DNA from 3 places in the Marinomonas sp. ef1 genome. Region 2 is predicted to be linked to each of the others. Evidence: predicted binding sites of a transcription regulator. Region 2 holds the regulator's gene; each other region holds the start of a gene.

Region 1 (9,920 bases), on a different contig from region 2:
GGAGTTTCTGGCGAGATATTGGCACTAAAACTATGAGCGCGAATAGCATGATGTATCGCACCATAATATTCGCTTGGATAATGAATTGAGGCCAAGAAGTTAATAGCTCTATCTCCTGCCAATGTAGAGGCTAAATGACGCTCTGGATGGTTTTTAGGCAAAGAAACGCAATCATGCAGCCAAGCAGCAGGAACCACAACAGCCAAGTCTGCTCCCTCTTCAATCGCAAGTTGTTTTGCTACTTTTACCACTCGGGAAATATGGTTCAAATCATGAGCAGAATCCGCATGCCCTTGAGCTTGCAAAAATACACTGCAACGGTGTTCAAGTTCGGATAAAAAATCTAATAACATCGTTTTTCCAAGAGAGACAAAATAGCTATGTAAAAATGAAAAGCCTACCCCAGTCCTATAAAACAACACAACGAAAAAAGGCTTTGATTCAAAAAATCAAAGCCTTTGCTTTTCTTAAATACTCGTTATTAGAAAGTATAACCAACACTTGCCATGAAGGTAATAGGATCAATATCAGCGTTAAAGGTTCCTACTGTTGTATGCACATCAGTATTAATATCCATGTACCAGAGAGACGCGTTAGCAAACCAGTTTTCAGCAAAATTGACATCAACACCTACTTGAGCAGCTAGACCAAAAGAGTTATCAAGACTCACATCAGTACCAGCCAATGCACCTTTACCTTTTTCATCAAAGAAAATAGTATAATTCAAGCCAGCGCCAATATAAGGACGGATTTTGCTATTTGCCTGACCAAAATAATATTGCGCCATTAAAGAAGGTGGTAAATGCGATACTTCAGCCACTTCACCTAAACCTTTAGTCGATACCTTATGAGTAAAAGGCGAAGCAGCTAGCAACTCAACACCAAACTGATCTGTCAGCATGTAGGTAAGAGTAACGCCAACTTGAGTATCGCTATCAAGCTCCAATTCACCTTTATTCAATACATCATCACTGCTTTCGTTTGGCATCACTACTGCAAGGCCTGCACGAGCAAAAACATCCCCTGCATTATGAGCCAATGCAACTGATGAGCAAAGCGCAGAAACAAGAGCGACAGGAAGTAGAGCTTTCATAATAAGATTCCTTTTTTGATCAATAAAATGTCTGTGACAAAAAAGGTAACAGGATGAAAAATAAAATTATTAATCTAGATCAAGGTTTTGCGGTAACTCAAAGGACAATGTCGACAATACCCTAGGTAGGTCAACAAAAGATCAACTACCTAAATCAAATCACTTTTCACTCAATCTTGCAGATAAAAAGACCCGTCCGATAAAAGATCAGACTGCACACACTAGTAAACCAAAGAAAATAATAAAGTAAACTATTTTACCATTCACCTATAAATCGGTAAACTTTGCGAAAATTTTCATCTGGAATAAACCAATATGCCAATACTAATTGCAGTGACCTTACTTTGGGCTTTTTCGTTTAGCTTGATTGGGGTGTATCTTGCCGGTCAGGTCGACGCCTGGTTCTCTGTTTTAATGCGTGTAACACTTGCAACTGTGGTTTTTTTGCCCTTCTTAAAACTACGTCAGATTGAAGCAAAAATCGCTTTTAAATTAATGGTATGCGGCGCTCTACAGCTTGGCATTATGTATGGGTTTTATTATCAATCCTTCCTATATTTATCCGTTCCTGAGGTTTTACTATTTACAGTTATGACACCACTATATGTCACTCTAATTAATGACATGCTAGATCGCCGTCTTAATATAGGCTTTGCCATTAGTGCAATCTTAGCCATTCTTGGAGCTGTTGCCATTCGCTACCAAGGAGTAGACGAAGGGTTTATTAAAGGATTGTTAATCGTTCAAGGTGCTAACATTTGCTTTGCTTCAGGACAAGTTGGTTATAAACGTATTATTGCAAAGGAACGCCCAGATCTATCACAACGTACGGTATTTGGCTGGTTTTTCCTTGGAGCCTTGGCCGTTGTTATTCCTTGTTTCTTAGCATTAGGAAATCCAGATAAACTACCAACAACAACGCTTCAATGGTCAATTTTGACTTATCTTGGCATAGTTGCTTCTGGCTTAGGTTATTTTGCTTGGAATAAGGGCGCTACAATGGTGGATATTGGCACTCTTGCTGTTGCTAATAACCTTTTAATACCTGCTGGAATTGTCGTCAATGTGATTTTTTGGAACAGAGATGCCGATATTTTACGTCTAGCCATTGGTGGCGGGGTTATATTATTGGCACTTTGGGTAAACGATAAATTCAACCAAAAGTACGCCAAAGCACAAACCGACACTTAACTAAAATACGATAGATCAAAAAAACGCCCAGATTTTCATTGGGCGCTTTTTTAATTTATTAAAGTACATGTGCTATTCAACAAGCCAAACCTGTAAGGCTTTTTTCGCTTCTTTGTCTGCTTTATTGAACCAAAATTGAAACATTTCCAGCTGGATATTAGCAACTGTTGGCTTATACATATCATCTGCTATCCAGATACGCGCATCTTTACGAGTCACTTCGTCGGATTGATTATACCAAAATTGCATCATTTCTAACGCAACGTCTTCTGTCATAATAACAGGAGCAGGTACTGGACCAGAACCAGAACCAGAACCAGAGTTAGTATTGCTCGGTGAATTTTTGGCGGTTAGTCGCTCAATTTCTGTAACAAAATCACGGGTGTTCTGAAGTCCAGATTTAGTTTTCAAGCTTTGTTGTTTGTAGTCAACATCTTGACCATTTACGTTATCATAAATCGTAAATTGTGGGTCTTTGGCATTGGCCTCGGCCTGCTTTTGAGTCGATATATAAGGTGCTTTCAGCGTAAAATAGGTATTCTTTTCAAACTGTAAATCCAAAACAATTGGTTCAGATTGATATTTTTGTGTATCACCACCGCTTCGCAACAACTTGTTAAAACGCACAACTATCTGATGCTGACCTTCATCAATATCTACTTTAAAATCATTACCAAAATGACCTGCGCTTTCAAGATCGACATACATGATCTCAAAAGACCGTGGCACTTCAAATGTGGCAGCCATAGCTGGTAAAGTAACAAAACCACACCACAAAGCACCAAACGCAATAAAACGATTTCTTACTTTCATTTAACACTCCTTACAACACATAACAACATAGAGAACAAATCTAGCATATAGTTGTCTTTTATTTGCTTGGTTTACTTTACTTAGAAATCACTTGCTAGATTTTGTCTTTTTTCATCACAAAAAAGAGACAAGACGAAGGCTAAAATTGAAAAATCGAACAAGCATATCGCTATAAAATACAACTAGCGATTGATTAGTATGAATCTTTAATACTCATTATTTGTATCTAAAAAGGACAATGGCACAAGATTATGCCAAATAACACTCAAGTAGACCTAAATCATAAGCTCACTTTAAGAATAATTGAGCTGTCTATTATTACCATTTTTTTTGCTCTGATATTTCGACCTTTAATTGTTGATCTGCCAATTCAATTTACAGTAATCATTTTACTAGACTTAGTAATAGTCACAGCGCTATATGTAATTGTTCGCTTCTATATTCTACCCAAACTAGAGATTATTCTTTCTCTATGTACCGCCGTTATCATCCTTCTTCCCACATTAGCACTCTCGGGAGGAGTCAATAGTCAGGCAGCCTGTATTTTACCCTTATGCCCTATTTTTGCAGCTCTAATTGGGGGTTACCGCGAATCATTAATTATTACGATCATACTTGCCCTAGGCGTCATATTAGCGACCATTTTTAGTCAGCACATTACCGATTTAACAGGGGAGATTCACTCTCAACAAAAATCAATCGATCGAGGTTTTTGGTTAACAATTTCCATTATTTTTAGTGGCGTCTTTGGCCGCTTCTTTTTAAAAAGGTACGCTGAACTTACACAACAGCTGAAAAATGAAAATATCCAAGACCCCTTAACAGGATTATTCAATAGAAGAGGCTTAAACCTTCATTTTAGTACAGAGTTAGACAATGCAAACACGGCTAATTTGCCTTTAAGCCTTATTCTCATTGATATTGACTACTTTAAAAAAATAAACGACATGTATGGTCATGATATTGGTGATGTATGTCTAATAGAAATAGCTAACACCCTCTCACAAGCAATAAGAAAAAACGACATTATTGCCCGATTTGGAGGAGAAGAGTTCATCATTATCTTACCAAACACAGCAAAACATGATGCAGCCGTCATAGCGGATAAATTGAAAACGACAATAGAAAAACAAAAATTCAGTAAATTTAGCCTTGCACTCACGATCACACAAGGACTAACTGAGCGCCATCAAGATAATGATAACGCTCTAAAAATGATAAAACGCGCAGACAAAGCACTCTACAGAGGTAAAGATAAAGGACGTAATTGTGTAGAACTATCTGAGTAAACTATCCCTTATAAATGTCAGGCTGCCATTTTTGCATAAAGGTTGATGGTGAACTTAATGGTGTATAGCCAAACTGTTGATACAAGCTATGCGCATCTCGGGTTGCCAACAAGATTCTTCGTAATCCCTGTAGCGATGGGTGGTCATGGACTTCTTGCATGAGCCATTTTGACAACCCTTTACCACGATGAGCTTCATCAATAAAAACATCGGCCAAGTACGCAAAAGTTGCCTGATCCGTTATCATTCGAGCAAAACCAACTTGCTTACCTTCAGACGAAAACACACCAAAGCACAACGAATTATCTAAGGCCTTTTTAAACGTTTCTTTAGGGATGCCTTCCGCCCAATAAGTGCTTGATATATAAGTATGAATGGCATCAAAATCCATTTCTTCACGATGACTACTAACTCGATAACCTGAAACCATCTCCACCTCCAATATTGTCTTAAGTATTATTTAATCTCTCTTGCGCCACCGACTGTATTTAGAATGTACCCCCCGCGTAAAAGCCGACGAATATTCTTCAAGAATATCGACACCATATAATATAGCGACTACGATAAAAGACAGCTTTATCGCCACATAAGAGCCAATAATAGCAATGCACACACCGATTGCGGCCAGAGTCCAAATCGTCGCAGCCGAGGTAACACCAATAACCGCACCATCTTTAGACAACATAACTCCAGCCCCCAGAAAGCCAATCCCCGTAATCACCTGACCTATGATTCGCGATGGATCTGTAGTCTCAGCAGCAACAAACATCGACGATGCAATAAACACATAAGTCCCCAATACGATTAACGCTGAGGTTCTGATTCCTACGGGCTTACCTCTCAGTTGTCGCTCTAAGCCAACAATAACGCCACAAAAAATAGCAGTAGCAATCGAGCTCCAATTATAGGGAGCAACGGAAAATAACGATTCTAAATTCATATAATCTTTCTTAGGACAAACGCCATAACTAGAAGAATACAAGGAACGATAGCTCTCTTATAATGTACTGAATTTTTGACGTTAATACAGTTATTAATCAGGCATCAGATTAAAAATAAATAGAAAGGAGAAATATCAAGACTGGTACAAGAAGAGAGTATAAAGATAAAAAGCCTGTCATCAATTTTTGTGGCAGGCTTAAAAAACAGCTAAATATCAAAATCTAACAAAGCTGAGCTGAGACCCTTACCATGTATATCGAGAGCCAAAGAGCGAGTAACACCACCACCTAACGCTTCATACATAACAAAATTTAATGCACCGATAGCCGGTAGTTCGTAGCGCACAACTTCACCAGAGACAATATCACCAAACCAATTTTGTACTTTCTCTGCCGTCACAGCGTCTTTAATCAGCACATAATCATTAATGTCATAAACAATAAGAGAGATGTTTGAGATATTGCCCTTATCACCTGTACGGGAATGAGCGATGTCACGTAATTTCATTGCTTAACCCTCTAAAATTGTAATCATAGCGTGAACCTGAGATCGGGGAATCAAACTAGAATCCATAGCTAGTACTTCTTTCGCAGACTTCATAACACCACCGCCACCCGCAGGTCCATTGGTGTATAAAGTTTCAACTTCATTACCTACCGATATAGCTTCTTCTAATGTTGAGCAACGAACCGCTACACGAGCACGAATTTCATAAGGTTCATTTTGAGCTGATCTTGTTTCACCATGTAATGCATTCACGCCAACTAAATCATAGCGTGCTTCTAATGGTATAAATCCACACACCGAAAAACGCGCCTTCACGATATCTAAAGCCAACCGCCCCCGTGCAACAGCATTTGGTCCTGCATACGAAATTTCACCTTCGCCAATAAAGCCATCGTTATACCCTACAGACACCTTCAATGTATCTGTTCTAGGCAAACCACTTGCGCCTTTTACAGCAACACGATTCTCAGCTTCTTGTTGAAAAGTGACATTTGAGAAATCTGCAACAACATCAGGAGTAAAATACTGATCTGGTCGGTGGATTTCATACAACAGCTGCTCTTTGCAAGTGGCTTCACAAACCACACCACCAGAACCTTCGACTTTGGTGATAATCGCATCACCAGACTCATCGACCTCAGCAAGAGGAAAACCAAGACGAGCCAAATTCATCACATCCTTAACACCAGGATCAGCAAAATACCCGCCAGTTATTTGGCCTGCACACTCAAGCAAATGACCTATGCACGTACCTTTTCCCAATTTCCTCCAATCATCTCGGGACCAACCAAACTCATGCACCATAGGAGCAAGAAACAAAGAAGGGTCAGCAACTCGACCTGCAATCACCATATTGGCTCCGCTTTCCAATGCTTCAACTAAGCCTTCAATCCCCATATAAGCATTAGCCGATAAGATATCTTTGCCACTTTGAGATAAAGCGACATTCGCCTCGATCAGCTTTAAATCCAATCTCTGCAGTTCAGGCAACACATCGTCACCAGTGACCACCGCCACTTTAAATGACTTTAAGCCCAACTCCTTAGCAACACTCATTACCACATGTCCAGCTGCAATAGGATTAGCAGCACCCATATTAGTAATAATCCGCACCTTGTTCTTATAACAGCTTAGCAGTACGGCTCTCATTCGAGCTTCTAACAATTCGTTGTAACCTTTGCTCGAGTTCTGCTTTTTTTGCTTTTGACCTATGGCGATGGTTCGCTCAGCAAGACATTCAAATACTAAATAATCTAATTGACCTTTTTGAGCCAACTCTACCGCTGGCTCTATTCGATCACCTGCGTAACCTGCGCCAGAACCAATTCTGATTTTTTTCATGCTCTTATTTGATCCAATAAATTATTAGAAAAGCGCCAGTATAAGTGCACTACAGAAGGGAAATATCACCAAATAATAATGATAAATCCCCTTCGGCTTAAATACTTAATGCACCCGTAATCACAGCAACTAAAGTCATCACCATAGTCACTAAAAACGCTAATGGAATGGTCTTCTTTTGGTGATCAGCAAGATCAACACCCGCTAACCCAACCAATAAGAAAGTTGATGCAGTCAAAGGACTCACTGGAAAACCCGTTGTCATTTGACCGAGTAAAGCACCGCGAGCTACTTCAATACCACTTGCTCCTAAAGCTTCAGCCGCATGCGCTAAAACAGGCAACACTCCGAAGTAATATGAATCAGGGTCAAACAACAGACTTGCAGGCATAGATGTAATAGCAGTCAAAAGAGGAAAATGTGCACCTAGACTTTCTGGAACAATACCCACCAATGAAGTTGCCAATGCTTTAATCATGCCTGATCCCTTGAGGATGCCAGTAAACACGCCCGCGGCAAAAATAATTGAAATCATCAAAATAGCTGCGTGACCATGGGCCGTAATACGAGCTTGTTGTAACTTTACATTCGGGTAATTCACCAACAAGGCAATAGGTAAAGCAATAACAAATACAGCCGGTAAAGGCACACTTTTCGTAACCAGTGCCGTCAAAGCACCTACTGTAAGTAATAAATTAAACAGAAATAACTTAGGACGTTTTAGGTTAGCTTTGTCCTCATCTTCGCTATCATCAATACCAACAAACGATGAACCACTCCCCAACGTGCCGGCATTTGTCAAACGCACTTTTTCTTTTTTACCCAACCAAAAAGACACAGCAAGAACAGTTAATACCCCTGCTCCAAGCGCAGGTATAATTGGGTTGAATAGCTCAGAGATATCGATACCTAATGAGGAAGAAGCTCGTAATGTTGGGCCACCCCAAGGCACAATATTCATCGTGCCAGCCCCTAATGCAGCAATACAGGCAAGCACTTTACGATCCATTCCTAATCGATCATAAATAGGTATCATGGCAGGAATACAAACTAAAAAAGTAGATGCACCAGAACCATCCAAATGCGCTAACATGGCAATCAGCGCAGTACCAACCGCGATTTTGATTGGATCTTGTCCGCCAAATTTAATGATCCCTTTAATCATTGGATCAAACATCCCAGCATCATTCATCACAGAAAAATACAAAATAGCGAATGTCAGCATAATTCCGGTAGGTGCCACGCTTTTCAGCCCGTCTAAAATATAACCACCTAATTCAGAACTTAAACCCGCCAATAATCCAAACACGATAGGAACCAAAACTAAGGCCACAACGACCGACATACGTTTGGTCATGATAAGCGTCAATAACACCGCTATGGTGCAGAAACCCCAGAATGCCAACATTGAGCAACTCCTTATTATTATATTTGAAGCAATGTGACTGCTTTCAAAGATGAAAGCGAACATAATCAGGCTTTATTTCTACCATTAAACAAGTAAAAAACTCCAATCGAAAAAACAAATGAGCTTAATGGATATTCAAATTAAAAAAACAAAAACATATTTAAAAATCAAATAGGTATATATTAAATTCAAATAAAATTAAAAAATATTACACCGTCACATCGCCATAATTTGACGCTTACAACTTAGATGGTTAGTATCGTTTTGAATAAAAATGATTTAATGAGAATCAACCTAAACGCATAAAAAAGAAAAATAATGAATTTATCTATAAAACAGTTACGTGCATTTTTAGCGCTAAGTGACCATGATAGCTTTACTCAAGCGGCCAAGCGCTTTAATCTTTCACAGCCAGCTTTTAGTACCTTAATTGCCAGTCTTGAAGATGAAATCGGTTACCGTTTATTTGATAGAGATACACGTAAGGTAGAGTTAAACGCTAATGGTATTCATTTTATCGAAATCGCACGCCGCCTCATCCTAGATTACGATGAAGCCATCAATGAAATTGAAGCTCGAGCTTCAGGAAAAGATGGCACACTAACATTGAGCGTACTACCATCGCTCGCGGTAGAATGGCTACCTGAAATACTAGCCCAATACAGCACGATGCACCCACAGACCCAAATAAAATTAAATGATACTCAATGGAATCAATGCCTCAAATCCATTGTAAATAGCCAAGCAGATTTGGCGCTCACTGCCAGCCAACCCGCGACTAATATTTTTGATTCCCATTACTTATTTTCAGATAAATTTTATTTGCTCTGTCACGTCAATCACCCGCTAGCACAAAATAAAAAAGTAAAACTCAGCGATCTTTACAAATATCCATTTATTGGCTTTAGTCAACGTACAAGCATCCGCCAATACACAGACAAGCTATTTGAAAGCCAAGGAAAACAAATTAAGTACTCTTTAGAAGTGCAACAACTCACGACCATGATGGGGCTTATTTCTGCTAACTATGGTATTGGCATTACCAGCGGTTTAACGTTATTTCAATTTAAGCATCAAAATATTGCTATTGTGCCTTTTGAAGATGTCGATTTAGAAAGGGAGATTTATTTAGTGAGCTTGAAAAACAGAGCCCAACCTAGTCATGTAAAACTGTTTTCAGATTTTATTATAAATGAGGCCAAAAAATTCAACTCAAAAATAAAAACCATACAAGAATAGTTGTTTACGAAATATCAATAAAAAAGGAATACCTTTTGGCATTCCTTTTTTAAAAGAATATTTAAATGGGAAAAGTAGTTACTTACCCATTAAATCC
Region 2 (9,920 bases):
CACCGTCGATCAAAAAACCATGCTGACGATTCAAGAGTCGTTGCAACTTCAAAATTGCCTGCTGCTACGCAATAGTTTTGATCGTACCAATATCAAGATTCAGATAGCGCAAAAAAGAAAAGCCAAACAGCAGATTTTGTACTTTCTGCATCATGAAGTTCCAGGCGAAACAGGCATTATTTATTGCCGCTCTCGGAAAAAAACTGAAGAGCTAGCAGGGTGGTTGAGCAAACTTGGCTTACCTAGTTTAAGTTATCACGCAGCTATGTTGGAGGAAGACAAACAAAAGAATCACAAGATCTTTGCTGAGCAGCAGGGCACCATAATGGTGGCAACCACTGCTTATGGTATGGGTATTGATATTGCTCATGTACGATTTGTTGTTCATTTAGACTTGCCAAGCAGTCCTGAGTCTTATTTTCAAGAAGTCGGGCGAGCAGGACGTGATGGAAAACCGGCGAAGTCTTTGTTGCTATATGGTTTGCAGGATATGCTTCAAGCACAACAACTGGCAGCACTGCAGCCTTTGGCGGCAGAAAGAGAAATACAACATTTAGGCAGTTTGTTTCGTATTTTAGAAGGACGTGGCTGTAGACGACAAAATTTGCTATCACATTTTGATGAGAGCATCCCTGCTTGCCAACATTGTGATCGCTGTCTTTCAAACAAATCTGAACAGAATATGACGACTGCTAGTCAGAAGCTTTTATCGCTGATTTATCACACAAAAGGACTTCAGCCTTTTTCGCTACTTATCCAAATTTTACTTGGGAAGAAAACCAAAGTAGTTTCGGCCGTTGGGGCAGAGTCGTTACCATTATTTGGCAAAGGCAAAGAGTTAAGTGAAGTGCAATGGAAATCAGTTATAAGGCATTTAATTGCCTACGATTATATTACGCTTGGAGTACATAGTGTTTTTGCCGTACATATCAACGAGAAATCACGGAGTGTACTTCAAGGAAAAACACAAATAATCATTCCTAGTGAGCATTATTACCCGGTCCTTCAAGAAGAGCATCTTGCAATAGACGGCATAAATTGGCATAAAATATTGGCTTGGAAGTATAGCTACGGCAAACTGGACTTAAGTGATACCCAACTTAGGTTAATTTGCTTGCATAAGCCAAACTCTATTGCTTCATTGAGTCGCTTAACTGGTTTATCAAAAGAAAAAGTGGCTGATTTTGCTGAGTCGCTCATTAAAATCATTCATGAGGTAGATTTAAAAGAGAAAGCTACATTATGCCCTTAACCTCTCGACAGACGAGCTTAAACTACGACGAAGATGTGTTGAGCATCATTATTGAAAAAGCCGATCATTGCTTTGATAAAGCTGATGCGTTTTTTGGTAATAAATTTAAACGCTCGTCATGTAATTTAAAGCAAAGAGGCAGGGCTGCAGGTACCGCACATCTGCAAAAAAATGAACTGAGGTTTAACCATTTCATGTATCAACAAAGCCCGGCTGAATTCTTAAACACCGTTGTTCCACATGAAGTTGCTCATATCATTGTATTTCAAATCTACGGTAACACGGTGAAACCTCATGGCAAAGAGTGGCAAGCTGTTATGCTTAAGGTATATGGCATCCGACCAAATCGAACACATACCTTTGATGTTCCTCCACAAAAGCAAGCCTTTGAATACCACTGCTCCTGCCAAAAACATCAATTTACTAAACAGCGTCACACCAGAGCTCAGCGCGGTGTTGAATACATCTGCAAAGGTTGTCGCTCAACATTACAATTTATAAGCAAAGATAACTGATAACCTATATAAACAGTGAGAAAGTGATTTTTTATACACTTTTGCCTTATATTATCCATTTTTGATGCGGTAGCTTCATGCTTATAGTAATATAGTCGCGTTTTGTTTACAGCGTATATATGATGGATTTATCTACTCGACCTAAAGAAAAGTTAGAGCTGAACAAGCTCCAAAAACGCCTTCGCAGATTAACCGGCCAAGCTATTGCTGACTTCAATATGATTGAAGAAGGTGACAAAGTGATGGTGTGTTTATCTGGAGGCAAAGACTCTTACACTATGCTTGAAATTTTGCGGAACCTTCAGGCTAGCGCACCTATAAATTTTAGTATTGTTGCTGTGAATCTAGATCAGAAGCAACCTGGCTTTCCTGAGCATATCTTACCTGCTTATCTGGAAGAGCTAGGTGTGGATTTTCATATTTTAGAACGCGATACTTACAGCATCGTAAAAGAAATTGTGCCTGAGGGGAAAACCACTTGTGGCTTATGCTCTCGTTTGCGCCGTGGTTCCTTATACGGTTTTGCTGAGGAAATTGGAGCGACTAAAATCGCACTTGGCCATCACAGAGATGATATTCTTGAAACATTATTCTTGAATATGTTTTTTGGTGGTAAGTTAAAGTCTATGCCACCAAAATTGCTAAGCGATGATGGTAAACATATCGTTATCCGTCCTCTTGCTTACTGCAAAGAAGAAGATATTGAAGCCTTCTCTGTGATGAAGGAATATCCTATTATCCCTTGTAACCTTTGTGGCTCTCAAGAGAATTTACAAAGACAAGTCGTAAAAGACATGTTACAAAAGTGGGAAAAAGAATTTCCTGGTAGAACGGAAACCATGTTTTCTGCTATTCAAAATGTCGTTCCATCGCATTTGGCAGACACAAAACTATTCGACTTTAAAGGGTTAAAACAGTCGCCCGCGGCCTTTGACCGATTAAATATTATTTCATTATAGGATAATAGAAATGAACCTAACGCATAAAGCTCTATTGTTAACCGTCGGTATTTTAGGGTCTTCTATCGTCAATGCATCATCCGCTGGAGTTAGTCTAACGAATGATACAGTAAAAGGTGATATTAACTTGAATATGGGAGCGTTCGGCGTTAATGGCGGCGTTACTCATAATGATGACAAAAATACCTCTACTGCACATATAGGTGTCACTGTTGAAGACTCAGATACTAGTGGACCGCTTCAAGCAGGTATTGGTATTAGACTATATGCTATCGATGCAGATTTAGACAAGAAGGACGACTTATCTGTTGCGCTTGCTTTAGGTGGTTGGTACCGATACACCTTACCAGAAGCGAATCGAGTTAGTATCTATGGCTCTGTGTATTACTCACCACAAGTATTATCCATCTCCAATTTAGATCATATGTACACTTATGAATTTCGTGCTGAATACATGACTATGCGCAATGCACGTGCGTTTATTCGATATGGCAAAACAGTAACTGTATATGAAGATGATTCTCGTAAAGAAATTGACAAAGGTCTTTCTATTGGTGCAACAGTAGACTTTTAATAACAGTAAATATTTTTTTGAAAATAAAAAGGTGGCTTATGCCACCTTTTTATTTGTTAACATTCGAGCATTATTCACCATCATAAGCGCAAAGGCTAAAAACAGGTACTTCACTGTCTCTTAGTTTTTGACTTCCGCCTAGATCGGGCAAATCTATAATAGCTGCCACTTCTTTTATATTCGCACCTTGGCTGGTCAATAGTTTAATTGCGGCAAATAGGGTACCGCCAGTCGCTATCAAATCATCAAATAACAATACTTCATCGCCTGCTTTCACTGCGCCTTCTTGGATCTCCAATTCCGCTTCACCGTATTCCAAAGCGTATTTTTGTGAAATGGTTTTTCCTGGAAGCTTGCCCTTTTTACGCACTAAGATAAGCGGCTTTTGCAGTTCATAGGCTAAAACAGCAGCAATTAAAAAGCCTCGAGCATCAATGCAGGCAATATGAGTGATATCTGTTGCAATGTAGCGATGCACATAAGCATCAACAACCATTCTCATGCCTTTAGGGTCACTAAAAATGGGAGTAATGTCTCGAAAGCTTATACCTTGTTTTGGCCAGTCTTCTATTGTTTGTATTAGGGATTTAACGTAAAAATCGTCGTAAAGCATGCCTGTTGGGCCTCATCATATCAATCAAATGCGGGCGATTTTACCACAATCACTAGCAACCCCAACGAGTTTTTGCATTTCAGGGAAGTCGATTATTTCTATTTCCTTGCCATCAACATGTATTAACTCATTTTTTTGAAAACGAGTGATGACACGACTAACAGTTTCAACGGCCAATCCAAGGTAGTTACCAATTTCACCACGCGACATAGATAAACGAAAAGAGCTCGCTGAATAACCACGCTTTTTGAATCGATTAGATAGATTCAAAAGGAAAGAAGCAACTTTCTCATCAGCATTCTTTTTCCCTAACAATACCATCATCTGTTGGTCGTCGGATATTTTACGGCTCATCACCTTAAATATCTGATGCTTCAAAGAAGGGATATGAGAAGACAGCTCTTCAAGATGACTAAATGGAATCTCGCACACTGTTGTTGTTTCCAGTGCCTTTGCAGAAACAGGGTAGACGTTTGAATCAATCCCGCTTAAACCGACTAATTCACTGGGGCAATAAAAGCCTGTAATTTGCTCTTCGCCGACGGACGTAATATTGAATGTTTTTAAAGTGCCAGAGCGTACAGCATAAACTGAATCAAACGCTTCACCTTGGCGAAACAAAAACTCGCCCTTTTTTAGTGGTTTCTTACGCTCTATTATTTGATCTAATTTATTAATATCTTCATCAGCTAATGCTATTGGAAGGCAAAGGGCGCTTAAGCTACAGTTCTGGCATTGCGAAGTAAGCGTACTGTTGAATCGTGACTGTGTGTGTGTCAATGACATGTGAATCTCCCTGATCTCGATCTATATAACTTTAGAGTATTTTATGGCGCCGTTGAGATATTTATCAAAAACCATACAAATACAGCGAATTAATAATCTACCGCGCTCTGTAACTTTAATAGTGGTCTGCATTCCACTACGATCAATATCTAACATACCATCTTTAGTCATGGGAGTTAGATTTTCCATCTCTTCAAAAAAGTACTCGAAGAAGCGAATATTATATTTTTGCTCAATAATGGCAGTGTTCAACTCAAATTGAGAAATTAGCGTCATTATAACTTGATGTCGAATTCTGTCATCTAGATCACTAATATACCCTTTAGCTATAGCTAATTGACCTTTCTCAATACTACTCCTATAAATTGATAAGTCAGTATGGTTCTGGATATAAACACCATTTAAATCACTAATAGCAGAAACGCCAAATGCGACCAAATCTGTGCCAGCATGTGTTGTATAGCCCTGAAAGTTACGCTGTAGCTTGCCTTGTTTTTGAGCTATCGCCAAGCTATCAGTTGATTTTGCAAAATGGTCCATGCCGATATATTCATAACCAGCAGCTATCAAATACTCAATACTCATTTTCAACAAATCAAGTTTCATACTTGATACGGGCAAACTATCATCTGAAATCCGCCTTTGAGCACGGAATCGATCAGGTAAATGAGCGTAATTGAACAGCGAAATTCGCTCTGGTGATAATTCAATCACTTGCGCCAAAGTCTCTCTAAAGCCTTCTATAGATTGATATGGCAAGCCATAAATAAGATCAAAATTAATTGACTTAATGTCTAATTCGCGAGCATCTTTTACAAGATCTGCAACCATTTTAACGGGTTGAACACGATGGATGGCCTCTTGTACCTTGATGTCAAAGTCTTGCACACCAATACTAATTCGGTTAATTCCCTTTTCAGTTAATAACTTCAGCTTAGATCGACTTATTTCTCTAGGATCTATTTCAATGCTGTAATCTTGCGTTCCGTCATTAATTAAATTGAAGTGTTGCTGAATATTATCAAATAGCACCTCAATTAATTCTTCGGTCAAAAAAGTAGGGGTGCCACCACCAAAATGTAACTGCGTAACTTCTCTTGAGTGATCAAGCATAAGGCTGCGTAATCTCATTTCTTCGCCGAGTAGTTCAACGTATTCGGCGCCTTTATCGTACTGCTTAGTCACAATCTTATTACAGGCGCAGTAGTAACAAAGGTGAGCGCAAAACGGAATATGAAAATACAAACTAAGAGGCGCTTCGGAAGGCGTTAACATCTTATCAATAAGCGCAATTTTACTAATACTTGAGTCAAATTGCGGTGCCGTTGGGTAAGATGTATAACGAGGCCCAGATAGATCGTACTTAGCGATAAGTGAAGAATCCCAAATCATGATGTGTTCCTATTAAAATTTCTAATAGGAGTTTACACTTTAGTGAAAAGCTATTTGCTGACCCAGATCAAGGATTTTCATACTGCAACTAAAACCTTTCTCTATGTTGTTGGTAATAATGCATCTAGCAAGGTTCTAACCATCGATCTAATCTGGTCTAATAGCGTTTTTTTGAAAATTATGAACATGAATTCTCTCCCTTTATACCTCGCCCACGGTGCTGGTGCTGGTCACAATCACACCTTTTTAAAGCAACTTTGTGACGCAATATCCGAGCAAAGACAGCAAGCTACGATACCAGTAACTTTTTCATATATGCAAGAGCAAGAGCGTTTAGGAAAGAAAAGGCCACCACCTAGATTTAACACCCTTGTTCCTGAATTTGCTGAGCATATTGTGGATGAGAATAGCTGTATTGTTGCTGGAAAATCCATGGGAGGTCGAGTAGCTACACAACTAACACATCTACCCATGGTGAAAGCTGTAGTATGTTTCGGTTTTCCTTTCTACCCAGCCGGAAAGCCCGAAAAAAATAGATTATCGTTTCTTGCTGAACTCAAAGCACCATGTTTGATTATTCAAGGCACAAGAGATCAATTAGGTTCGTACGATTGGGTTAGTAAGCAAATATTACCTGACAATGTGAATATTCTTTGGATAGAAGGTGCGGACCATGACTTTAAAACGCTAAAAAAATACAATAAAAGTATAGAAGACACTGTTTTAGAAATAGCTATTCACACGAAAAACTGGCTAGAGAAGAATATCGAAACCGAAGCTTAACCTATTGAGAGAAATATTATGGAACACCAAGCTCAGCTTGATGCAACAGATTTACTTTGCCCTGAACCCGTAATGATGCTTCATGTAGAGATGCGAAAACTGGCTGCGAAGGAGGTGCTAAAAGTCATTGCGACTGATCCATCAACGACAAGAGATATTCCAAAGTTCTGCCAATTTCTTGGCCACAAGCTTATTCGACAAGATCAAGAAGGGGAGATTTATTACTATTGGATCGAAAAGAAAGGCTAATAAGAAACAAGAGCAAACAAAAAGAAGCCCAGATTATCTAATAATCTGGGCTTCTTTTAAGTAACTAGCGCTAAAAGTTGATCGTGAATTAAGCTACCTTTAGCTTTTTTGTAGGCTCTTTTTGACCAAGAATAGCGCTTTGGTAAGTATGCGCAAAACTAGAGAAAGCAACATCAATATCCAATCGAAGCTGACGAGCAACATCGTTAGATGAAATCAAACCACGAATAGCCTTGGTATCTTCATCAATAACAAGCAAATGCTGCAGCTTATTGTTACGCTGACTAAACAAAAGTGATTCAATATCTGAATGCTTAAGAGATGTATACGATAGAGCAAGTAACACTTCTTTAGCTCTCATCAAATCTGCAACCATCAATTCTGAACGTTGAAAACCATTTGCTACCTGTTTAATGAAGACATCTTCAGACAAGTCTTCAAGACTAATAACGCCAACAAAGCGATTATCTGCATCGACTACGATTTTCATGCGTACATGTTCTTTTCTCATCAACTGAACAAGCTCATCTGCACGAGTATTTGATTCAATTACGCGTGGGCCGGCCGTTTGAAAATCAGTAAAGACTGATAAAGCAGAAGAATAAAGGTTTATATTTTCTGTAGTTGCAGGCCAAGTTAGTTGGTTAACGTCTTTTGTAGATACATAAGTTAGTGTTTTCATGATTAATCCCCAGTGTAAAAAATAAAATAGCTAAAGCGTGGGTGAGTTATATCAGTGAAAACGGTGGGGCTCTTGGATTGATGCTACTACTAATTTTAGCAATAACAGGTAAGCGATAATTTAGAAAAGGCGTTGGAGTTAAAGCGGAGGGATGAGTCCGAAATGGAATAAATACAATAAAGCCACTATCTGCTCCATTATCTTGATCTGGGACAACGACTTCATCGCATCTTTGCTCTACAGTAGGTTCTAGCCAGCGAAATTGATTTACTTCTTGAGCATTGGCGCGCTGAGATATCGTCAATAAAGACGATATAATCACGGTAATGATCATTAGTAATTGAATTTTCATGGCAACACCTAATCCTTGTTTTGTCTAATAAATATAGGCTTGCTCCTGCCTAAATCCCAGCCTTTTTTACAAAATGCCGCATTTTTTCACGATCAGACACTTTGTCTAACAATTGTGATGCAAATAAGGGAACCATAATTAAAGATACATAAAAAAATATTTGGCCATGGCATTGATAAAATTGGCACATATTCTCGTCGCCATAACAAATACGAAAAAGCATTACCAGCTATGGGCTAATGCTTTTTATTATCATTGCTCACTTTTTATGCCGGCAGCATAATGGTTGCTTCACCTGTTACAACCACTTTACCGTCACACTCGCACACTGTTTTTAGTGTTGCACGGCGACGACGTTCATTGATATCAGTAACCGTTACAGTCGTAACCACTTCTTGACCAACAAAAACCGGAGAGCGGAACTTTAGCGTTTGCTCTAAATAAATACAGCCAGGTCCTGGCAATTGAGTACCTATCGCTGCTGAGATAAAGCCAGCTGTCAGCATGCCATGGGCAATTGGCTGACCGAAAGAAGTCGTTGCTGCATATTCAGCATCTAAATGAACAGGGTTTGTATCACCTGTTACATCAGCAAAAGCTTGTACATCTGCTTGTGTAACCACTTTGCGATATTCAACACTTTGATCAATTGAAAGTTGCTCTAATGTATAGCCTGTAGTCATTACCAATCCTTATTTAGTCATTTTCGGTTATGGTACACTCTCGCCGGACTATTCTTAAGAGGTATCTATGGTTAAGTTGGTAATTTTTGATTGGGACGGTACCTTATTCGACTCCATCGACAATATATGTCATAGCATGTTGCAGGCTGGCCACTTGGCAAGAGCACCAACAAGAGCAAAAGATGATATAAAAAATATCATTGGTTTATCTCTCGATAAAGCCGTAGATACGGTTTGGCCAGAGTTATCTTTAAATAAACAAAATACAATTATCGAGCACTACAAGACTATTTATGTAGCATTAGATCAAACGCCGCCATTAGCTTATCCCGGAGTTATAGGCGTATTAAACAAACTGCAATCTGCAGGTATAAAAATGGCGGTAGCCACGGGTAAAAGTCGTCGAGGGCTTGAAAGAGTAATGTCTCTAACTAATACAAGAGATTACTTTGTCGCATCCCGCTGTGCCGATGAGGCCATATCGAAACCACACCCGTTAATGCTGGAGCAAATACTAGCTGAGCTAAATCTTTTGCCTGAACATGCCATCATGATTGGCGATACAGAATATGATTTAAACATGGCAACAAGTGCTGGAATGAAAAGCATTGGAGTAACTTATGGTGCACATCAAGAAGAACGATTAAGAGCTTGCCAACCGCATGCGCTAATAAACGATTTCAATCAATTATCAAATATTTTAGGGCTATAACAAATGAGCTGGACAGAAGACGAAGATCGCAAGCAGTCACTTAGTGAAACCTCAAGCGAACATACACGCACAGGGAAGAAGATCGAAAAAGATAGTACTGACCCAAATAAAGAGATTTGGTCATTACTAGAGAAAACACTCAGTGAGAATCTTATCGAGAAGCGTCGCACTAGACGCTGGAGAATCTTCTTTCGCTTTACCACGCTCGCGATTTTCTTAGCGGTAGTTGGTGGTTGGTTTGCAAAATCTAACTTTCAAGATGTCAGTTTAGAAGGTGATATAGTTGCCATGATTCCAATGCGTGGCGTTATTGGTGCTGATAACGAGATAGAATCCTCTGAGTTTGTTGGCTTGCTTGATGCCGCTTA
Region 3 (9,920 bases), on a different contig from region 2:
TTGCCGACATTGAATCCTTTATGACCGGTGAGAATTTTTCCATTTTAGAAATGAATGGCGCGAGCAGTGAGGCAACGCATATTTGGGATCGCAATACCAAGTTATCAGAAATTTTTGGCACCCTGCTCAAACAGTATCGAATCTTGTTTGAGATAGGTGCTTTGCAAAAAAATCGCGGTTTTAAATCACCGACCCTTCGAGCTTTATTGAAAGCATGGCGAGAAGAAAAAGCCCTGACTCAGCATTATCCCAGCACTGACTGAATGAAATAAAAAAGTGAGTTTGAGGTGTTAGCTAAGGGCAATTTTTGGAAGGAAAGAATTTATGCAATCGGTATTAAAGAATAGAGAAGTAAACGCGTTGCTACCAGCGGATTATTCGCCAACCGTAAAAGGTTGTTTAGAGGTTTTCTCTCAGGCTTCTCGCTGCTTACAGATACTGGATGATGAGGCTTATCAAGCGTCGATAAAGCCTTTCGTTAGCAGCTCTATCGGTGAGCATTTTCGCCATTGGTTGGATGTTTTTAATGCCATATCTCGAGCGGGCATAGTGATTGATTACAACCATCGTCGTCGCGGTCATGCGGTAGAAACATCACGTTCTATTGCATTGACTGAAATCGACGAGCTGACAAATTGGCTTACTTCCTTGTCCGTAAAAGAGCTCAAGAAAAACGTGAATGTTTTGACGGAAGTCTCAGTGTCTCATACGCAAGCGTGTCTTATGTCATCGACTTTAGAGCGGGAAATTATTTTCGCTGCGCTACATGCGAATCATCATTTTGCCATGGTGAAAGTCGCCGCAAATTTGATGAATAAGCCAATCGATGACGATTTTGGTATTGCGCCAGCCACAGCAACTTTTTTGCGAGGTCAATAAGTATGTGTTCAGTTTCTTGGTTGGTAGAAGAGTCAGGCTATCAATTATTTTTCAATCGTGATGAGCAAAAAACGCGCGTCGCTGCATTGCCGCCACAGTCTTTTATTCAGCAGGGAACTCAGATTTTGATGCCAGTTGATCCTATCGGCAAAGGTAGCTGGATCAGTTTGAATGAGCAGGGGGTGTCGTTGTGTTTGCTGAATAACTATCAAGGCAAGAAGCCAGCAGGCGAGCTGATTAGCCGCGGACAACTGTTAAAGCGCTTATCCAGTGCGACAACAGTCGCCCAAGTCGAACAGCAATTTGCTAAGCAGGTTCTTGAGTTGTTTGCGCCTTTTACCTTGCTAGCTTTTGAACTGGGTAATAACAAGGTTAGAGAATTCCAATGGGATGGTGAAAGGGTCTCTATTGCTTATGCCACATCACCGCATTTTTCTTCTGCAGTGGCGTTAGAAAGCGCTGTTGCTTATCGACAATCTATCTATGGCGAACTCGCCGCCAAAACGCCTGTCGATTTGTTGTCCTTTCATTCTCAGCATCATCCAGAACATTCTCACTTATCGGTTTGCATGCATAGAGAAGACGCTGAAACCGTTAGTTTTACACGTATTCAAGTTTCAAAAGACAATCTAAAAATGGCTTATGTAGCTGGGGCGCCTTGCTTGCATTTAACACCAGAAGCGCTGGCGGAACAGACTTATCGTTTTCAAGGCAATCGATTTCGAGACAATCGTTTTCAAGAAAAGGTTCCCCTTGTTGGTATTCCCCTTTAATCAAAGTTTAGGAGTTGTTATGACGCGTTTAGTGATGTTTTTAGCCTTGTTTATAAGCAGCCTGGCATTTGCGCAAGATGAAATTTACACAGGTTATTTTAGTAATAAAGCCCTTAGTGGTTATGACACGGTTGCTTATTTTACTGACCAAAAACCGGTCGAAGGTAGCGCTAAGTACGTGACCGAATATAAAGGCGCAGATTGGTATTTTGCCTCGCAACAGCATCTCGATATGTTCAAAGCAGAGCCCGAAAAATACGCTCCTCAATATGGTGGATATTGCGCGTGGGCGGTGTCTGCCAAAAACGATTTTGCCTCTGCTGATCCAAAAGATTGGGCGGTGGTCGACGGCAAGCTTTACTTGAATTATGACGACGATATTAAACGCAAGTGGGATCAAGATCCGGCTTTGCACATCAAGCAAGCGGATGCCAATTGGCCGACTCTTATTGGTAAACCCTGATTCGTAAAAACGGATCAAAAATAATATTAAAAAATAAGGTTAATAAAGATGAATAAGCAATTCGTGAAATATGTGCCAACGGTGTTTATCGCCTTTGTGTTTGTGCAGTCACTGTTTTTTAAATTCACTGGTTCCTACGAAACTGATTATATCTTCGGCGTGTTGGGCGCTTGGTCTGGTTTGGAATTCTTCGGGAATTATGGTGGTTATATTATTGGTGTGGCCGAACTGATTGCCTCCATTTTGCTCTTTACCCGTTGGCATGGCTTGGGGTCTTTGATGGCGATGGGCATTATGAGTGGTGCGATTATTTTTCACCTGTTTACACCACTGGGTGTGGTGATGCCTGAGTTTAACGAAGTTGGTGAAGTCGTCGGTAGCGACGGTGGTTTACTGTTTATCATGGCGTGTTTGGTTTGGTTAAGTGCGGTGTTTTTATCGCTTCGGGATTTGAAAGATCCGCAAGGCATCCTAAATAAAATTGTGAATAGCGGAGTCTAATTATGTTAGCCAGTCCTGTTCGTTCGCCTAGTTCTTTTCGTTTACCAAGTCCTTTTCGTTTAAAAAGAGTCACGCCATTTGGTGTTGGGGAATCCGTTATTGAATGGGCAACAGGACTCGCTAAATTAGATCGCTTGTATCAACAAAGACCAAGCAGCCAGACCAGTTTTGAATTTATGCGTTATACCCTTGAGGCGTTGGATATTGATTATTCGATTGCAAAAGGCAGCGTAGAAAATATTCCTCAAAAAGGCCCTGTGGTGATAGTAGCTAACCATCCACTTGGAGCGATTGAAGGTGTGGTCTTGGCCGATTTGGTTGGACGAGTTCGAAGTGATGTAAAAGTGCTGGCTAATGAATTGCTTAAGCGTTTGCCGGAAATAAGTGACTTATTTATTGGCGTCGATGTTTTTGGTGGCAAATCGGCACAACGCACCAATGGCAAAGCGATTCGTGATGCTCACCGACATTTGGCTGATGGCGGCGTGCTGATTGTGTTTCCTGCTGGGGAAGTATCGACTTATCCGAAAAAATCTAAGGATCAGTCTGCAGAAAAGTCGAGAGAAAAGCAGACATTGGCAGACATTGAATGGAGCCAATCCGTTGCTAATTTCTTAAAACGCAGCGAAGCGACCACGGTGCCGATTTTTATTAATGGCCAAAACAGCGCGCTCTTTTATCAAGTAGGTCGTATTCATCCTTTGTTGCGAACCGCTATGTTGGGAAGGGAGCTACTTAATAAGAAATCCTCGGTGATTGAGATTTCCATTGGCAGTGCCATGCCGTTTTCGGAGGTGAGTCAGTTTGAGAGCAACCAAGATCTTGTTAGTTACTTGCGCTTAAACACCTACTTAATGAGTCCTCAACATGCTCAGGAACGTGTGTTCCAGCATGGCAGCACAGATTTGCCAATCATTGCGCCAGTTGATCAAGATTTATTAGAAGAAGAAATTGTCAGTCTGCCAGGCGAGGTGCTGTTGCTGAAACAAGGTGATTTCAGTGTTTACTGTGCGCCGACAGAATCTATTCCTCAGTTAATCCAAGAAATCGGTCGTATTCGTGAAGAAAACTTCCGTGCCGTGGGGGAAGGAAGTGGTTTAGCCTGCGACATTGATGAATACGATGGTTATTACCATCAATTGTTCGTTTGGCATCATGGTAATAAAGAAGTCGTCGGTGCCTATCGAATGGGAATGGTGGACAAGCTCATCGAAGCGCATGGTTTAGAAGGCTTGTACTCACGCAGCTTGTTTAACTATGACCAAGCTTTTATCGACAGCCTAGATCACAGCATTGAAATGGGGCGATCTGTTGTCGCGGCTAAGTATCAAAAGAACTTAAATTCATTGCTTTTACTTTGGAAAGGCATTGCGACCTTTGCTTATCGGAACCCTAAATATACGCATTTATTTGGCCCTGTGAGCATTAGTAATGATTATAGTCACACAGCTCGCCAGTTAATCGCCGCGACTTTGTCGATCCATTATTACGATAAAGCGAAAGCCAGTTTAGTGATGCCATCGACGCCACTACGAAACAGTGGCTCGGTATTTTGGCAACCTAATTTATTATCATCTTTGGCGAGTGTTACGCTGCTTTCTAAAGTTTTATCGAGAATGGAGCAGGGCAAAGGCTTGCCTGTATTGATTCGTCAGTACTTAAAAATGAACGGCAAGTTAGTGTGTTTTAACATCGATCCAGCGTTTCATTATTCATTGGATGGATTGATTGTGGTGAATTTAAAAGATGTGCCTTTATCGATTCTGGCTAAATACATGGGACAGGATGAAGCTAAAATTTATTTAAGCGATACGCCTAAAGTGTGAACGCCAAATTAAAATAAGACCACTTAGCAGTAGTAAGTAATAACGATGTAAGATCATCGCTGTTACTTACTACGAGTGTTCATTTCGCGAATGATTTCAATGACCTTATCTGGATACTGCAGATTTATGATGTGTCCCGCACCTTCAATCCACTCTACTTTTAGCTCACTATTTTTAAATAAGCTTGTGGCGTAAGTCGCACTTGCTGGATCGACCAAGGTATCGTCTGTACCTTGCAGAATAGTAATGGGTGTCGTTAATTCACTCAAATTGTTTTGGGCTGCTTCTAAGCTGCTAGTTAGATCTAATACTTCCATATTTGAGTGGTTCCACATATCTGGAACCAGCAAATTTGGTGTCCAATCGAGTAGCGTATTATACCAACGAGCCTCTGCTAGTTCTGGTTTTAGGTCACCAGCTAAAATCACCACACCACGAACAAAGTCAGGGTGATCTGCTGCTAAAATAGGCACCAAAGAGGCTCCTAGAGAATGACCAACCAAGATGATTTTTTGTTTTCCATTACGCTCCCAAATATTTTCTAGCATCGGGCCGATCATAGCTGATTGAGTTTGTAACTTAGTTGGAAAGTCCCCAGCATAAGTCGATTTACCCCAGCCCGGTCTATCTATAGAGATAAGACGAAAGCTTTGTTTGAGTTTAGCGTCTTGAAAATAGCGGGCAAAAGAAGTCCAATCTCCCGGTGTGCCATGAACAAACACTATGGTATCGCGCGGTTTTTCACTTGGGTCACTGCTGGCGTAGTGAAGCTTAAAATCGCCATCAGGGCCTTCCATATACAAAACATGATCTTGAATAAGCCCCGGCGTATTTATAACCTGTTGAGCGATACCTTCATTTTCTTTTATTTCTTTAGGCATGCTACAAGCAACTAAAAAAATAGTCGACAGACAGATAAAACAGAGCTTTAAGTAAGAATGTATAGTGTTCAAAATTAATCTCATTGATGAGGTTCCAAAATAAGAAAAATGGCTCTGTGTGGAAATAATTCGTTTGTGCTAATGATTATACATTTTATACGTTAATATTTGCCTATCATTTTTGTGTCGGCCTCTCGAACTAATTAATTTCTCGATTAATCACGTCTTTTTTACTACTTATTTCTTTCACTCTCTTTATCTTGATCTAACGCAATGTTTTGAATTGCAACTACACTCATAATCCAGCCTTATAGTAAGCCTTATAACTTTTTGAGGCTTCGGTGGGCGTTGGATAACAAGAACACTCAATGAAGTAAGTGTCTACGATCGTCTTTTTTCTCAATCAAATGAATGGGTTGAAGTTATATGATTAACGAAGCTGTAGTGGAATTATCGCGATTTCAGTTTGCTTTCACTGCTCTGTACCACTATTTGTTTGTCCCGTTAACACTAGGGATGTCTTTCTTACTTGCGATCATGGAGTCCGTCTATGTCATAACAGGTAAGCAAGTCTACAAAGACATGGTTAAGTTCTGGGGTAAATTGTTTGGTATTAACTTTGCGCTAGGCGTAACAACAGGTTTGACGATGGAGTTCCAGTTCGGGACTAACTGGTCTTACTACTCGCATTACGTTGGCGATATTTTTGGTGCACCTTTGGCCATCGAAGGCTTGATGGCTTTCTTCCTTGAATCAACCTTGGTTGGTTTGTTCTTCTTTGGTTGGGATCGCCTAAGCAAAGTGAAGCACTTGGTAGTAACTTGGGGCGTGGCGCTAGGTTCTAACTTGTCGGCTTTGTGGATCTTAATTGCCAACGGTTGGATGCAGAACCCAGTAGGTTCAGAGTTCAACTACGAAACAATGAGAATGGAATTGGTTGATTTCGGTGCTTTATTGTTTAACCCAGTTGCGCAGGTGAAATTTGTTCACACTGTATCAGCAGGCTACACAACGGGGGCGATATTCGTTCTTGTTATTTCAAGCTACTACTTATTAAAAGGCCGTGACCTTGCTTTTGCTCGTCGCTCATTTGCGATTGCTTCTGCGTTTGGTTTGGCGTCTATCTTGAGCGTTATCCTTCTAGGTGACGAATCAGGTTACGAGCTAGGCGAAGTGCAAAAAGTGAAATTAGCTGCGGTTGAGGCTGAGTGGGAAACACAGCCTGCGCCTGCGGACTTCACGCTAATCGGCTTCCCGAACCAAGAGCTTCAAGAAACCGAGTACGCGATAAAAATCCCAGGCTTAATGGGCTTGATCGCGACGCGCTCCCTCGACAAAGAAGTAGAGGGCATCAAAGAGCTGAAAGAGCATAACCGCCAACGTATTATCAATGGTATTTATGCCAACCAGTTGCTTGAAAAATTGCGTAGCGGTTCAACGGATCCGCTGGTAAAAGAAAACTTCGAGAAAGTGAAAGACGATCTTGGTTACGGTTTGCTAGTAACCGCATTTAACGAAGACATTAACAAGGTGACCTCTGAAGAGATCGATCAGGCGGTAGAGTATTCAATTCCTCAAGTTGCGCCGTTGTTCTTTGCCTTCCGTATCATGGTTGGTTGTGGCTTCGTGATGTTGGTTGTTTTCGCTGCGGCTTTCTATCAAAACGCACGTCGTCGTATTGGCAACAATCCTTTGTTCCTTAAGTTCATTATGTTGTGCTTGCCTCTGCCTTGGATTGCGAATGAAGCAGGCTGGTTTGTTGCAGAATATGGCCGTCAGCCATGGGCGATTGGTGAGATTTTACCTGTTCACGTTGCGGTATCCAGTTTAACGGCTACTGAGATTTGGATAACGATTGCTGGTTTTGCCGTGTTGTATACCACGTTCTTGATTGCCGAGATGTACTTGATGATTCGTTTTGCTAAGCAAGGTCCTTCTAGCTTACATACTGGTCGTTATGCACTTGAACAAGAAACGTCTCAGCTAAAACAAGAGGTGTAAGATGGATTACGAATTATTAAAAGTCATTTGGTGGGTATTGATCGGTGTTCTACTGATCGGATTCTCTGTGACAGACGGTTTTGATATGGGCGTTGGTAGCTTGTTGAAAGTGATCGGCGGTACGGATTCAGAACGTCGTATTATGATCAACTCAATTGCCCCTCACTGGGACGGCAACCAAGTTTGGTTTATCACAGCGGGTGGTGCTTTGTTTGCTGCTTGGCCTGTGGTTTACGCAACATCCTTCTCTGGTTTTTACTTTGCGATGATGTTGGTGTTGGCGGCGTTATTCTTCCGTCCAATCGGCTTCGATTACCGTTCTAAACTTGAAAATACAAAATGGCGTACTAGCTGGGATTGGGGGATTACCTTTGGTTCTGCTGTACCACCTATTATTTTCGGTGTGGCATTTGGTAACTTGTTGCAAGGCGTTCCATTTGAGTTTGACCAATATTTGCGTGCGACCTATACCGGTTCTTTCTTTGCACTACTAAACCCATTTGCGATTGTCTGTGGTTTGGTTAGCTTGCTAATGTTAATGACGCAAGGCGGTGCTTGGTTGCAGATGAAAACAGATGATGCCTTGCTTGTAAAAGCCAGTCGTATCACTGCGATAACCGGTGCATTAGCGGCTGTGTTGTTTATTTTAGCAGGCGTGTGGTTGGCTTACGGCATCGATGGTTATGTCATTACCAGTGTCATTGATGGCAATAAAGTCATGACACCATTAATGAAAACAGCAGAAGTACAGCCAGGTGCATGGTTAGCAAACTATGAAAAAGTGCCTGCGCTTATGTTGGCTCCTCTCATTGGTATTGCGGGTATGTTGTTTGCTGCACTGGCGAGTGTAATGAAAAAAGGCGCATTGGCTTTCTTGAGTTCATCATTAGGTATTGCTGGCATTATCGTTACCGCTGGTGGATCAATGTTCCCATTCTTGATGCCTTCTTCAAGCTACCCAAGCATGAGTTTGACTATGTGGGATGCGACGTCAAGTGAGAAAACCATGATGATCATGTTTGTTGTGGCTTGTATCTTTGTGCCAATCGTTCTTGCCTATACCTTGTGGAACTACTTTGTAATGTATGGCCGTTTGACGAAGAAACACATCGAAGAAAACAATCATTCACTTTACTAGTCATTGGCAAAGAAGATAGAGCTCGCAGAGCTCTATCTTTAGTAACAAATAGAGGAATAAGTTATGTGGTATTTTGCTTGGGTTCTTGGCGTATTGTTGGCCTGTTCATTCGGCATCATCAATGCGGTTTGGTTAGAATTTAGTGGTTACGAAGGTGAAGAGGAGCAAAAGTAAGCCTTATGACGAGAGAGAAGGGAGCACAAAAAGCTCGTCGAACTGGTCGAATTAAAACACCGGAAGCGGTATTTTTGGGACAGTTAGCGAATCAGCAGTCATCAAAATACCGTCTTGCACAAGGCTTCGGTGTTCTGTTTGCCGTGTCTTTGGTGTTGCAGGCTTGGGTGCTAGCAAATGTATTTTCAGATATGGCGCTGCACCAGTCTTTTTCTATATCTCTCTTAGTAGTTGGTTTATTTGCTCTACTAATCCGTGCCTTGGCTAACTTTGGTCGAGAGCGTATTTGCACTGGCGCAAGCCGTGATATTCGTTACGGCTTGCGAGGTAAATTGGTGTCGCATCTGACAAATCTTGGGCCAGCGCGCTTAAGAATCGAAGAAGATGCGGCGCTTTCTACTCGTGTTTACGAACAAGTAGACGCGTTAGATGATTTCTTTAGTCGCTATAAACCACAAGTGTTTATGGTGACCTTAATTCCTTGTGTGATCCTACTCTCCGTTGTTTCTATTTCTTGGATCGCCTTCTTTGTTTTTATGATGACCGCGCCTTTGGTCATTATCTTTATGATCTTTGTCGGCCACAAAGCCGCACAAGCCAACCGTCGGCAATTTAATGTATTGGCCATGTTGTCCAATCAATTTATGGACTTGAACCAAGGTCTTGCCGAATTAAAACGCCTGAATAGAACTAATGAAGCACGAGAACGTTTGTCTGATAGTGCCAATGCCTATCAGAAAACCACCATGAGTGTTTTGGTGTTGGCATTTCTATCTACCGCCACCCTTGAGCTTTTCGCATCATTGTCTATCGCCATGATTGCCTTGTATTTAGGGCTTGGCTTATTGGAAGTCTTGCCATGGCAAGTCGGATCATCACCTGTTACCTTGACTCAAGCCATGTTCCTTTTATTGCTCGCGCCTGAATTTTATTTACCCTTGCGTCAGCTGGGTAACGATTACCACGCGAAGCAAAAAGCCGAAGCCGCCGCGACCGATTTATTAGAGATTTTAGATGCGCCGGTTCATGCCGCTGCCTCGCAAGAAGAAGTAAGTCGTGTTAGTGAATCGAATAATGCTGCAACGCCCAATCAACTGACATCTATACAGTTTGAGAACCTAAGTTGGCGAGAAGATGGTCGTTATCGACTTGCGCCAATCACCGCGACAATTAACAAAGGCGAACGCGTCTGGTTGAGCGGTGAATCGGGCGTTGGGAAATCCAGTCTCTTGCATCTTTTACTGGGTTTTGAAGAAAACTACCAAGGAATGTTTCTCGTGAACA

The links. Region 2 encodes FNR, which switches genes on or off when oxygen is low (the NO sensors DNR and NnrR bind a similar motif). Its sites were predicted from a motif close to TTGATNTANATCAA; they were not measured.
Region 1: CCS02_RS13960 (OmpW family outer membrane protein) is a predicted target of FNR. The motif match lies at 1,163-1,176, and genes of this name have one in related genera.
Region 3: CCS02_RS00850 (cytochrome ubiquinol oxidase subunit I) is a predicted target of FNR. The motif match lies at 5,584-5,597, and genes of this name have one in related genera.

Annotation. Positions count from the first base shown of each region.
Region 1 covers NZ_NHTT01000009.1:60,618-70,537, forward strand. Annotated here, with positions in the region: gene CCS02_RS13955 (HD domain-containing protein) at 1-353, opposite strand, end outside; gene CCS02_RS13960 (OmpW family outer membrane protein) at 482-1,093, opposite strand; gene CCS02_RS13965 (carboxylate/amino acid/amine transporter) at 1,409-2,284, shown strand; gene CCS02_RS13970 (YccT family protein) at 2,357-3,097, opposite strand; gene CCS02_RS13975 (GGDEF domain-containing protein) at 3,349-4,386, shown strand; gene CCS02_RS13980 (GNAT family N-acetyltransferase) at 4,388-4,816, opposite strand; gene CCS02_RS13985 (MgtC/SapB family protein) at 4,847-5,326, opposite strand; gene CCS02_RS13990 (AtuA-related protein) at 5,536-5,835, opposite strand; gene CCS02_RS13995 (acyclic terpene utilization AtuA family protein) at 5,839-7,176, opposite strand; gene CCS02_RS14000 (CitMHS family transporter) at 7,274-8,584, opposite strand; gene CCS02_RS14005 (LysR family transcriptional regulator) at 8,903-9,823, shown strand; gene CCS02_RS14010 (esterase-like activity of phytase family protein) at 9,902-9,920, opposite strand, start outside.
Region 2 covers NZ_NHTT01000002.1:447,331-457,250, forward strand. Annotated here, with positions in the region: gene CCS02_RS04505 (RecQ family ATP-dependent DNA helicase) at 1-1,252, shown strand, start outside; gene CCS02_RS04510 (SprT family zinc-dependent metalloprotease) at 1,288-1,767, shown strand; gene ttcA (tRNA 2-thiocytidine(32) synthetase TtcA) at 1,887-2,726, shown strand; gene CCS02_RS04520 (YfaZ family outer membrane protein) at 2,737-3,300, shown strand; gene CCS02_RS04525 (adenine phosphoribosyltransferase) at 3,371-3,913, opposite strand; gene fnr (fumarate/nitrate reduction transcriptional regulator Fnr) at 3,938-4,699, opposite strand; gene hemN (oxygen-independent coproporphyrinogen III oxidase) at 4,721-6,091, opposite strand; gene CCS02_RS04540 (alpha/beta family hydrolase) at 6,134-6,874, shown strand; gene tusA (sulfurtransferase TusA) at 6,893-7,123, shown strand; gene CCS02_RS04550 (CBS domain-containing protein) at 7,212-7,805, opposite strand; gene CCS02_RS04555 (hypothetical protein) at 7,852-8,157, opposite strand; gene CCS02_RS04560 (MaoC family dehydratase) at 8,424-8,840, opposite strand; gene CCS02_RS04565 (HAD-IA family hydrolase) at 8,908-9,552, shown strand; gene sppA (signal peptide peptidase SppA) at 9,556-9,920, shown strand, end outside.
Region 3 covers NZ_NHTT01000001.1:176,706-186,625, forward strand. Annotated here, with positions in the region: gene CCS02_RS00815 (D-alanine--D-alanine ligase) at 1-263, shown strand, start outside; gene CCS02_RS00820 (hypothetical protein) at 325-879, shown strand; gene CCS02_RS00825 (NRDE family protein) at 882-1,652, shown strand; gene CCS02_RS00830 (YHS domain-containing (seleno)protein) at 1,672-2,115, shown strand; gene CCS02_RS00835 (hypothetical protein) at 2,164-2,616, shown strand; gene CCS02_RS00840 (lysophospholipid acyltransferase family protein) at 2,619-4,442, shown strand; gene CCS02_RS00845 (alpha/beta fold hydrolase) at 4,505-5,323, opposite strand; gene CCS02_RS00850 (cytochrome ubiquinol oxidase subunit I) at 5,750-7,324, shown strand; gene cydB (cytochrome d ubiquinol oxidase subunit II) at 7,326-8,462, shown strand; gene cydX (cytochrome bd-I oxidase subunit CydX) at 8,526-8,636, shown strand; gene cydD (thiol reductant ABC exporter subunit CydD) at 8,642-9,920, shown strand, end outside.